2 regions of the Paucibacter sp. XJ19-41 genome follow, and region 2 is predicted to be linked to the other one. Evidence: predicted binding sites of a transcription regulator. Region 2 holds the regulator's gene; the other holds the start of a gene.
What was found. The regulator HrcA, encoded in region 2, represses chaperone genes, less so after heat shock. The targets are predictions, from matches to a motif close to TTAGCACTCNNNNNNNNNGAGTGCTAA.
Positions count from the first base shown of each region.

Region 1: a site for HrcA is predicted at 2,253-2,279, ahead of rpoH (RNA polymerase sigma factor RpoH). Genes of this name have one in related genera too.

Region 1 is NZ_JAQOWX010000018.1:22,193-28,095, reverse strand. Features, by position in the region: gene cyoE (heme o synthase) at 1-622, shown strand, start outside; gene PO768_RS06890 (SCO family protein) at 619-1,236, shown strand; gene rpoH (RNA polymerase sigma factor RpoH) at 1,288-2,205, opposite strand; gene PO768_RS06880 (chemotaxis protein CheW) at 2,357-2,863, opposite strand; gene PO768_RS06875 (CHASE domain-containing protein) at 2,901-5,903, opposite strand, start outside.
Region 2 is NZ_JAQOWX010000144.1:4,228-10,130, forward strand. Features, by position in the region: gene PO768_RS25155 (hypothetical protein) at 559-1,113, shown strand; gene PO768_RS25160 (hypothetical protein) at 1,106-1,849, shown strand; tRNA gene PO768_RS25165 (tRNA-Ile) at 1,955-2,031, opposite strand; gene hrcA (heat-inducible transcriptional repressor HrcA) at 2,121-3,146, opposite strand; gene PO768_RS25175 (NAD kinase) at 3,216-4,091, shown strand; gene recN (DNA repair protein RecN) at 4,091-5,809, shown strand; gene rapZ (RNase adapter RapZ) at 5,806-5,903, shown strand, end outside.

The DNA.
Region 1 (5,903 bases), on a different contig from region 2:
GGCGCAGACGCTGACGTTCTCGGCCGTGCTGTGCGCGCTGGGCTCGGCCATCCTGTGGTTCTGGGTCAACCCGCTGACGATGTGGCTGACCTTCGCGACCTTTGTCGGCTACGCGGTGATCTACACGGTGATCCTGAAGCCGGCGACGCCGCAGAACATTGTGATCGGCGGCGCCTCGGGCGCGATGCCGCCGGTGCTGGGCTGGGCGGCGCTGCGCGGCGAGGTCGGTCCCGAGGCGCTGATGCTGTGCCTGATCATCTTTCTGTGGACCCCGCCGCATTTCTGGGCCTTGGCCCTGTACCGCGCCGAGGACTATGCGAAAGCCGGCCTGCCGATGCTGCCGGTCACCCATGGCGCCGACTACACCAAGCTGCAGGTGGTGCTCTACACCTGGATCCTGCTGGCCGCGACCCTGCTGCCCTTTCTGACCGGCATGAGCGGCTGGATCTATCTGGTGGCGGCCGTCGTGCTGGGCCTGGGATTCTGTGGCTATGCTTGGAAACTCTGGCGCCACTACTCGGACGAGCTGGCGCGTGCCACCTTCCGCTTCTCGATCTGGCATTTGTCGCTGCTGTTCGCAGCGCTCCTGCTGGACCATTACCTGATGCCCCTGCTGTCATGAACAAACGCCACCTCCTGCTCGGTCTCGCCGCCGTCTCCTCATCCCTGCTGCTGGCCGGCTGCGACCAGCTCGGCTTCGGCAACACCGCCAAGCCGGCCTTCAAGGGCGTGGACCTGACCGGTGCCGAATATGCCCGCCAGCTCAATCTGAGCGACCAGGACGGCCAGCCCCGCACGCTGGGCGATTTCAAGGGCAAGGTGCTGGTGGTGTTCTTCGGCTTCACGCAGTGCCCCGATGTCTGCCCGACCACGATGGCCGAGCTGGCCCAGGTCAAGAAGGCGCTGGGCCCGGACGGCGACCGGGTGCAGGGCATCTTTGTCACGGTCGATCCGGAGCGCGATACCGCAGCGCTGCTGAAAGCCTATCTTGCCAGCTTCGACCCGAGCTTTGTCGCGCTGCGTGGCAGCGAGGAGCAGACCAAGGCGGTGGCCAAGGAATTCAAGATCTATTTCGCCAAGGTACCCGGCAAGACCGAAGGCTCCTACACGATGGACCACACCGCAGCGAGCTTTCTGTTCGATGCTCAGGGCCGGGTGCGGGTGTTCTCGCGCTATGGTTCCGGTGCCCAGGCGCTGACCGATGACCTGAAGCTGCTGCTGGCCGAGAAGGCCTGAATGAAGAAAGCCCCTGCGAGCAGGGGCCTTTTGATAGGGCGGTTAAGTCGCTTATGCGGGCTCGGCCAGCGCCTTGCGCATCTTCTTCATCGCCGCCACCTCAATCTGGCGGATGCGCTCGGCCGACACGCCGTACTCGGCCGCCAGCTCGTGCAGGGTCATGCCGCCCGAGCTGTCGTCGTTGACCTTGAGCCAGCGCTCCTCGACGATGCGGCGGCTGCGGTCATCTAGCACTGCCAGCGCGCGGCTGATGCCATTGCCTGCCAGGTCGTCGCGCGCCTGGGCTTCCAGCACCCGGGTCGGCTCCTGGCTGTCGTCGGCCAGATAGGCGATCGGCGCAAAGCTCTCACCGTCGTCGTCGGTCTGCGGCTCCAGGGCCACATCGCCGCCCGACAGGCGCGTCTCCATCTCCAGCACTTCCTCGCGCTTGACGTTGAGCTCGCGCGCAACATGCTCAAGCTCAGCCTCGGTCAGCGTATTGCGGTGCGTCTGGCCCTCGGCCGCGTCTTCCTTCAGGCTGTGCTTCATCGAGCGCAGATTGAAGAACAGCTTGCGCTGGGCCTTGGTCGTCGCGACCTTGACCATGCGCCAATTCTTCAGGATGTACTCGTGGATCTCGGCCTTGATCCAGTGCATGGCATAGCTGACCAGGCGCACGCCCTGCTCGGGGTCGTAGCGCTTGACCGCCTTCATCAGGCCGACATTGCCTTCCTGGATCAGGTCGCCTTGCGGCAGGCCATAGCCGACGTATTGGCGCGAGATCGACACGACCAGACGCAGATGCGACAGCACCAGGCGGCCGGCGGACTCCAGATCGCCGTGCTCGCGCAGGCGACGCGAGAAGGACAGCTCCTCCTCCGGGGTCAGCATCGGCAGGCGGTTCACGGCCGTGATGTAGGCATCCAGATTGCCCAGCGAGGGCAGCAGAGCCCAGGGGTCACGAACAGCCAGTGCGGTAGGTGTGGTCATTGAATGTCCTCAGCCAAACGGAGCCCATGGCTCCAACGGGGCCAATATTAGCACTCCCCACAAAAGAGTGCTAAACCGCTGGGGTCAATGCTGCAGTTCATATTCATGAACAATCCCCGCGTAAGCGGGTACTAACATGTGGAGCTTGGCCTCAGTCGATCAGGCCGAAATCCGGGCTGCCAACCATGCCTTCGATGTCCAGCAGTATCAGCATGCGTTCGGCCACCTTGCCCAGGCCGGTGACGAAGCGGGTATCGATGGCCGAGCCGACCTCGGGAGCGGCCATGATCTCGTCGGCCTTCAGTTCCAGCACATCGGAGACCGAGTCGACGACGATGCCGACCACCCGGTTACAGACATTCAGCACGATCACGACCGTGAAGCTGCTGTACTCGGCCGCCTGACCCAGGCGCAGGCGCAGATCGACGATGGGGACGATCACGCCGCGCAGATTGACCACGCCTTTGACGAAGGCCGGTGCGTTGGCGACCCGGGTCGGGGCCTCGTAGGAGCGGATTTCCTGGACCTTCAGGATGTCGATGCCGTATTCCTCGGCGCTGATGCGAAAGCTCAGGTACTGGCCGCTGGCGCGTGCGGAGCGGGAGTCGGCGGCGAGCAGGGCGGTGGACGGGGCAGGGGCCAGTGCGTTGGAACTCATGAGCGGCGGGACCTTGAATACGGTTGGCGGGAGGTTCTTATTTTGCCTGCGGCCCGATGCCGCCCAGCAACTCGTCCAGCAGATCCAGCAACTCGCGCACCTCGACCGGCTTGGTCAGGTAGTGCTGGGCCCCGGCGGCGCGGGTGCGCTCGATATGGTCGGGCAGGGCATTGGCCGACACCGCCACCACTGGCAGCGCCGCGCATTGCGGCGCGGCGCGCAAGGCCTGCAGCAGGGCCAGGCCGGTGGTGTCGGGCAGTTGCATGTCCAGCAGCAGCAGATCGGGCGGATCGGCCAGCACGGCGGCTAGGCCGCTGCGGCCATCGGCATGAACCTCCAGCCGGATCTGTCGGCGCTGCGCCAGGATGCCGCGCATCACCTCGACATTGGTGGCGTTGTCCTCGATATAGACCACCCGCCGGGGCGCGGCATACGCGGGTTCGGCGACCGGCGCCGCGCTGGCGCCGATCTCCGGGCCGGCCTCGGTCGCGGCCGGCAGGCGCAGCGCGAAGCGCGAGCCCCGGCCCTCGACGCTGCTGACCGTCAGGGCGCCGCCCATCAGCTCGGCCAGACGTTTGCAGATCACCAGGCCGATGCCCGTGCCCTCGGTGCCGCTGTGCTCGCGGCCCAGGCGATTGAAGGGCTGGAACAGCGCGGCCAGCTGGGCCGGGCTGAGCCCCAGGCCGGTGTCGCTGACGCTGAGCTCGACGCTCAGCGCATCGACCCGCTGCGTGCCGATGGTGATGCTGCCGCCCTCGATGTTGTACTTGACGGCATTGCTGAGCAGATTGGTCAGCACCTGGCGGATCCGGGTCGCGTCGCCCAGCGCGTGCAGCGCCTGCGGATCCAGCGCCTTGTGAATGGCAATGCCGCGCTGGCCGGCCGGCTTCTCGATCAGTGCCAGCGCATCGTCGAGCAGCTCGGCCAGGTTCTGGCGCTGCAAATCCAGCTTCATCGAGCCCGACTCGATGCGCGACAGGTCCAGCGTGTCATTGATCATCTCCAGCAGATGCCAGCCGGCCTGCTGGACCTGGGCAGCCCAGCCGCGCTGGCGCTCCGACAGCGGTTGCGTGCGGTCCATCTCCAGCAGCTGGGTGAAGCCCAGCATCGCGTTCAGCGGCGTGCGCAGCTCATGGCTCATGCGTGACAGGAACTCGTTTTTGGCCCGGTTGGCCGCCTCGGCCAACGCGCGGGCATGCTCGAGCTCACGCATCTTCAGCTGGTCGGTGATGTCCTCGACCACGCCGACCAGCCGATAGGGCTCGCCCTTGGCGTCGCGCAGCAGGCTGACCAGCGCGCGGCCATGGACGATGCGGCCGTCCTTGGCCAGATAGCGCTTCTCGCGCCGGTACATGCCGATCTTGCCGGCCAGCAGCAGGCGGGCCAGGCGCACGTCTTCGCTGCGGTCGTCCGGATGGGTGATGGCCAGGCTGCGCCGGCTGAGCAGCTCCTCGGCCGTATAGCCCAGCATGCGGCAGATGTGCGGGTTGGCTTCCTGCGGCATGCCGTCGAGGTCGGCAAAGATGATGCCGATCGGCACGTTGTCGAAGATATTGCGGAAGCGCCGTTCGCTCTCGATCAGCGCGCGCGAGGCACGTTCGCGCTCGCCGACCTCATGCTGCAGCTCGGCCGTGCGCTCCTGCACCAGGTCGGCAATGCGGCGCGCCCGGCCGGTCACGGTCAGCAGCAACGCTCCCAGCAGGGCGGTGCACAGCAGGCCCACCATCGCGAAGGCCCAGCTGCTGCGGCCGGACTCGCGCGGCCCGCCCTGCGGCGCGTAGATCACGATGTCCCAGTTGCGGCCGGCGAAGCTGACCGGACGCAGCGTGTGCAGCGCCGCGCCGGGCAGGGTTTCGCAGCCGGCCGGGCCGGCCAGGCGCCGGTGCGGGGCGGCCGGATCGGTGTCGACCAGGCAGATCCGCAGATGGGCCGGCATCGTGGTCGAGACGGTCTGCACCAGCAGATCGGGTCGGATGGTGGCGAACACCACGCCGCGGTGTGTCAGCCGGCGCAGCGCCTCGGTGCTGGGCTGGCCCCAGTACAGAGACTGGTAGACCACCACCCCGATCGAGACGCCGCTGTCCTGCGAGAGCTGAAAGCCGGCGGTGGCCGAGGGCAGGGCGGTGCGCTGGGCGCGCTGCAAGGCCAGGCGCGAGGCTGGGATCGAACGGATGTTGACACCCAGGGCCGGTGCGTTGCGCGCCAGCGGCTCGATCAGCCGGATCGCCAGCATCGGCTCGTCGGCCGCGGGCCTGAAGTCGCCCGGCCGCTGGCGATCCTTGGCGTGGTAGTCGGGCAGGCCGTCGGCCCGGGCCTGCAGGTCGAAGGCCGCGACATCGGCGCGTGCCAGCTCGGCGGCCCAGCCCAGGGCCAACAGATTGCCGCCGGGCAGCAGGTAGGCGGCGCTGCCGCGCTCGAAATCGGCGCGGCTGATCTGCGGCGCCACCAGCAGCAGCCCGTGCATGGCCTCCAGCGCGCCCAGCGGCTCGCGCAGCGCGGTCTCCAGCGCGCTGGCGGCGGCGGCGGCCTCGCGTTCGAAATTGCTGCGCTCGCGGTGGGCGTCCCATTCGCTGACCTTCAGCGTGGCCAGGGCCATCAGCAGGGTCGCGATCAACAGCGGCAGGCCGACGCTGAGCCGGCGCGGCGCCCAGGCGCTGCGCGGCTGCGCCAGCAGGGTCAGGGCCACGGGCGCGCCGATCAGCACACCCACCGTGTCGCCCAGCCACCAGGACGCCCAGTTGGCGCCCAGATCGGCAGGGGCGATGGCGCCGACCAGCAGCAGGGCGGCAGTGCCGCAGCTGGCGCTGACCACGCAGGCCAGGCCGGCGCCGAGCAGATAAAAGCGCGCCAGGTCGCGCGGCTCCGACAGCGTCAGCGGCTGGCTGACCCAGCGCCCGACCAGCCAGGCCCCCGCGAGGGCTTGCAGCGTCGCGCCGGCCCCGGCCACGGCCGGCACCAGCAGGGAGTTCAGGCCGATGTCCTGGCCCAGCCACAGATTGACGCCGAAGGAGCCCAGCCAGATTCCCGGCGCGACCTTGCG
Region 2 (5,903 bases):
GGACAAGCCTATTCGGAAGAATGACAGCCGGGTCAGCCGTCGCGGCGCCCTCAGCGTAGACGCTTCGCCCTTGCAGGTCACGCTCGAGCGTGCCGGACGGCCGTTTCGCTGTGGCGGCTCACTCGACCGCGCGGCAAAGCAAAGCTGAGATGTGATCGGGCTCGGGCTCGGACTCGAGCATTCTGCGCTCAGGAGCCACGCGAATTCCGGCCCGCTGCCCCCTGATCTGGACTGACGCCTGATCGCCCAGCCTGTGTCCATCTTGGAGACGCTGCGCCCTGCCTGGGCCGCCGCCACGGCGGCAAGGAAAGGCGAAAAGGGTAAACCGCCTCAAGCGGAACCCGACTGGGTACCCTTCTTTCACCGCAAAGCCTGAATTTGGCCGCAAGAATCTTCCCATCGCCTCGACCCCTTGTGGCTATCCCCGATGAACAATGGGGCCCAAGGCAACCGAGCACCCAGAAGATTCCCCGGCACATATTCGATAAAACATGACCCATTGACACGAATGATTTGACTCATAAAATGATCGAATATCATCCACAGGAGTCATTAGTTATGAGCTCTGACGCAGCAAAGGAATTCGGCGCCATCCAGGCCATCCACGGCGCGCTTGCGCCGCTCGACGAAGAAGCCCAGATGCGCGTCCTGACGTACATCGCAAGCCTGCTCGGGATCAACCCGAAGTTCGCTGGCGGTCGCGCCGCACCCCATGCCGCGTCCCCTGCGGCGGACACCGCCCCTACGGCCGGCAACGAGCCCGAGTCAGGTGGTGCGGATGCGACGCCGAAGAGCCCAGCGACTTACGGCACGTTCGCGGAGCTCTACGCCGCAGCCAATCCCAAGACCAATGCAGAGAAAGCGCTGGTGGTTGGCTACTGGCTGCAAGTCTGTGAGGCGGCCGAGAGCTTCAACGCAGCCCAGGCCAACAAAGAGTTGACGCACCTCGGACACAAGCTCGCGAACATCACCGACGCGATTGACCAGATGAAGAACCAGAAGCCGATGCTCATGCTGCAACTCAAGAAGAGCGGCAGCAGCCAGCAAGCGCGCAAGCTCTACAAGGTCAGCCACGAAGGCATCAAGCGCGTGGAGGCAATGATCCGTGGATGAGGCCCGCCTCGCAGATGCGCTGAAGGGCCTGCTCGGCCCTACTCTGTCTGCCGATTTGGCTGCCGATCTAGTGAAGATTCGACGCGACTGTGCGACTCGAACACTTGAGCGCGCCGGCCCCGGGAAGTTCGTGGAGACATTCGTTCAGTGCCTTCAGTTCATCGACACCGGGACATTCGAGGCAAAGCCGAGTGTCGATGACTACCTTGGCAAGAAGGTCGAGAACACCGCGTTGCACGAAGGGCTCCGTATCTGCGCGGCTCGCGTTGCGCGCTCGATGTACACCTTCCGCAACAAGCGAAACATCGCACACAAGAACGACGTTGATACGAACAGCCACGACTTGGCCTATGCCCACCAAGGTGCGGCCTGGATAACGGCCGAACTGCTTCGCCATGCCACGGGCATCTCAATGCAGGCAGCCGGGGCGTTGATCGCGCTGGTGCAGGCTCCCGTCGGCACGCTTGTCGAGGAGATCGCCGGCACGCGGCTCATTCACGCCGATGTTCCGGTGAAGGCTGAAATCCTGATCCTTTTGCATAGCCACTATCCGGACGTGACGCCTGTGGACTCGGTGCTTAAGAGCCTGAGCCGCCGCAGCCCCGGTACGGTCCGCAATCGCCTGCGTGACCTCCATGTCGAGAAGCTCGCTCATGGAGATGCCAAGGCGGGATACCGACTGACACAAGCCGGTCACGCGGCAGCGGTGGCGGAAATCAAGGCGCTGACCCTCTAGCAGCGAACCCCGCCGAACCCCATCCGGGGTCCGATTCGGGGTCCAATCAGAACTGGACCAACGCGCCAACCTGCACGCAAGCCCTTGTCCTGATTGATTTATTTTTGGTAGGCCGTGCAGGACTTGAACCTGCGACCAAAGGATTATGAGTCCTCTGCTCTAACCAACTGAGCTAACGGCCCCCTGGGGGAATACCGGCCTTGCACCGGAAACCGCGCATTGTATAGGCGCGGTCGCGACCTCTGCCCGATGCGCTGCGCGGCCTGTTCGTCTACTTCTGCGACAGCGCGTTCGTCACCATCCGCGAGGTGATGTCGACGATCTGGATCATGCGGTCGTACGCCATACGGGTCGGGCCGATCACGCCGAGGGTGCCGACCACCTGGCCGTCGACCTCGTAGGGGGCGGAGACGATGGACAGCTCCTCGAAGGGCACGACTTGGCTCTCGCCGCCGATATAGATGCGCACACCCTCGGCGCGGCTGGAGACATCGAGCAGGCGCATCAGCTGGGTCTTCTGCTCGAAAACATCGAACAGGCGGCGCAAGCTGCCCATATCGTTGCTGAAGTCCTGCATCGTCAGCAGATTGCGTTCGCCGGAGATCACGACGCGCTCTTCCTCGTGCTCCAGCGCCTCGGTGCCGACCTGCACGGCCGCGCTCATCAGCCGGCCGATCTCGCCGCGCAGCGCATCGACCTCGCTCTTGATGCGCTCGCGCACCGCCTCCAGGCTCAGGCCGGCATAGTGGGCATTGAGCCGGTTGCTGGCCTCGGCGAGCTCGGGCTGGGTCAGGTCTTGCGCGGTGAAGATCACGCGGTTCTGCACATCGCCGTCGGGCGAGACCATGATGACCAGCACCCGGCGTTCGCCCAGGCGCAGGAACTCGATGTGATGGAACACGCTGGGCTTGCGCGGCGCGGTGACGACGCCGACAAAGCTGGACAGATTGGACAGCAGCTGGGCCGCGCTGGCGATCACGCGCTGCGGCTGGTCGGGCTGCAGCTGCGAGCTTTCGATGGGCCGCAGGTCGGCGCCGACGATGGAGGCGGGCTGGGCCGTCAGCATGGTGTCGACGAACAGCCGGTAGCCACGCGCGGTCGGGATGCGGCCGGCGCTGGTGTGCGGGCTGGCGATCAGACCCAGCTCCTCCAGGTCGGCCATCACATTGCGTATCGTCGCCGGGCTCAGCTCCAGGCCCGAGGCCTTGGACAGCGTGCGCGAACCCACGGGCTGGCCGTCCGCGATATAGCGTTCGACCAGGGTTTTCAGCAGTGATTTGGAGCGCTCGTCGAGCATGGTTTTCATTGTACGGACTACCGCGCCCGAGTCAGCGTGTGTTCACATCGCTGTGGTGTAATTCTGCGCATGGCCAAGCGTTTTCAACATGTCGCGATCGTGGGCAAGCATCAGGCCCGGGGTATACGCCCGGTACTCGAGGAAATTGCCGACTTCGTGACCGGCCTGGGGCTGGATGTCTCGCTGGAGCGCGACACCGCGCTGAATACCGGCATTACCGACTTCGAAGCCCTGTCCAACGAGGAGATGGGCGCGCGCTGCGACCTGGCCATCGTCGTCGGCGGCGACGGCACGATGCTGGGCTTTGCCCGCGAGATGGCCCGCTACGGCACGCCGCTGGTGGGCATCAACCAGGGCCGGCTGGGCTTCATCACCGACATCTCGGTCGAGAAATTCCGCGAGGCGCTGGCGCCGATACTGGCCGGCGACTTCGAGATGGAGCAGCGCGCAATGCTGGAAGGCGCGGTCTGGCGCGACGGCGAGGTGATCTTCTCGGGCCTGGCGCTCAACGATGTGGTGGTCAGCCGGGGCGCGACGGCCAGCATGGTGGAGATCAAGGTCGATGTGGGCGACGAGTTCGTTGCCAATATGCGGGCCGACGGCGTGATCGTCGCCTCGCCCACCGGCTCGACCGCCTACTCGCTGTCCTCGGGCGGGCCCATCCTGCACCCCAGCATCGCCGGCTGGGTCTTGGTGCCGATTGCCTCGCATGCCTTGTCCAACCGCCCCATCGTGCTGCCCGATACCGGCGAGGTCAGGCTGGAGATCGTGGCCGGCCGCGATGCCAGCGTCAATTTCGATATGCAAAGCCTGGCCAGCCTGCTGCACGGCGACCGCATCACGGTGCGGCGCTCGGCCCACAAGGTCTGCTTTCTGCATCCGCAGGGCTGGAGTTATTACGCGACCTTGCGCCGCAAGCTGCGCTGGTACGAGGGAGTGTCCTGATGCTGCGCCGACTGAGCCTGCGCGATTTCGTCATCGTGCCGGAGCTGGAGCTCGACTTCGCCGGCGGCTTCGCCGTGCTCACCGGCGAAACCGGCGCCGGCAAGTCCATCCTGGTCGATGCCTTGCAGCTGGCGCTGGGCAGCCGTGGTGACGCCGGCGTGGTGCGCGAAGGCGCGGCGCGGGCCGAGATCAGCGCCGAATTCGACTGCCCGGCCCGTCTGAACAGCTGGCTGGACGAGGCCGGCTTCGACAAGGGCGACAGCCTGCTGCTGCGCCGCGTCATCGATGCCCAGGGCAAGAGCCGCGCCTGGATCAATGGCAGCGCGGCCACCGTGGCCCAGCTGCGCGAGACGGCCGACAGCCTGCTCGACATCCATGGCCAGCATGCCTGGCAAGGCCTGACCCGCCCGGCCTCGGTGCGCGCGCTGCTGGACGCTTTCGCCGGCCTCGACAGCGCGCCGCTGGGCCAGGCCTATGCGCAATGGAAGCTGCTCAGCGAACGGCTGGAGGCCGCGCAGACCCGCTCAGGCGAGCTGGGCCGCGAGCGCGAACGCCTGGCCTGGCAGATCGACGAGCTGGCCAAGCTCTCGCCCGGCGCCCACGAGTGGGACGAGCTCAATAGCGAGCACCAGCGTCTCTCGCATGCCGCCGCGCTGATGGAGGGCGCGCGAGCCGCGCTGGAGGCCATCGAAGGCGGCTCCGGCGAGGCCGAACAGAGTGCCGAGAGCCTGACCGAGCAGGCGCTGGACAAGCTGCAGCAGGTGCTGGACTACGACAGCACGCGCCTGGCACCGGCGGTCGAGGCGCTGCAGGGCGCGCAGGCCCAGCTGCGCGATGCGGCACACACCCTGTCCACCTATCTGCACGGCGCTGATCTGGAGCCCGAGCGGCTGCAGGAACTGGACGAGCGCCTGTCGGCCTGGATGAGCCTAGCGCGGCGCTACCGCCGCCCACCGGCAGAGCTGCCGGCCCTGCTCTCGCAATGGCGGGCCGAGCTGGCGGCGCTGGACGAGGCCAGCGATCTGGCCGCGCTGGAGAAAAGTCTGACTGCGGCCCGCAGTGCCTTCGAGCGCGAGGCCAGGCGCGTCAGCCAGGAACGCGGCAAGGCCGCGCCCCAGCTGGCCGCCGCCGTCACGCAGGCGATGCAGCAGCTGGGCATGGCCGGCGGCGCCTTCGAGGTGGCCTTGCTGGCGCAAGACCAGCCGCAGAGCTTCGGCCTTGAATCGGTGGAATTCATGGTGGCCGGCCATGCCGGCAGCACACCGCGGCCGTTGGCCAAGGTGGCCTCGGGCGGCGAGCTCTCCCGCATCGCGCTGGCGATCGCGGTGACGACCAGCCAGCTTGAGCAGGACGGCGCGGGCACGCTGATCTTCGACGAGATCGACGCCGGCGTCGGCGGCGCGGTGGCCGAGACCGTGGGCCGGCTGATGAAGCAGCTGGGCCGCGAGCGCCAGGTGCTGGCCGTCACCCACCTGCCCCAGGTGGCCGCCTGCGCCGACCATCACTACCTGGTCTCCAAGGCCTTGCGCGCCGGCACCACCGCCAGCGAGGTGCAGGCCATTGCCGGCGAGACCCGGGTGCAGGAGATCGCCCGCATGCTGGGCGGCGAACGCCTGTCCTCGGCCAGCCTGGCCCATGCGCAGGAGATGCTGGCGCTGTCGGCGACGGGCGCACCGCGCGGCCAGCAAGATATCAAGAACAGGACGACGAAATCATGAGTGGCACGGTTCCGCAAAGCGATGTGGTGCTGGTCACCGGCATGGCCGGTGGCGGCAAGTCGGTGGCCATGCATGCGCTGGAGGACGCGGGCTT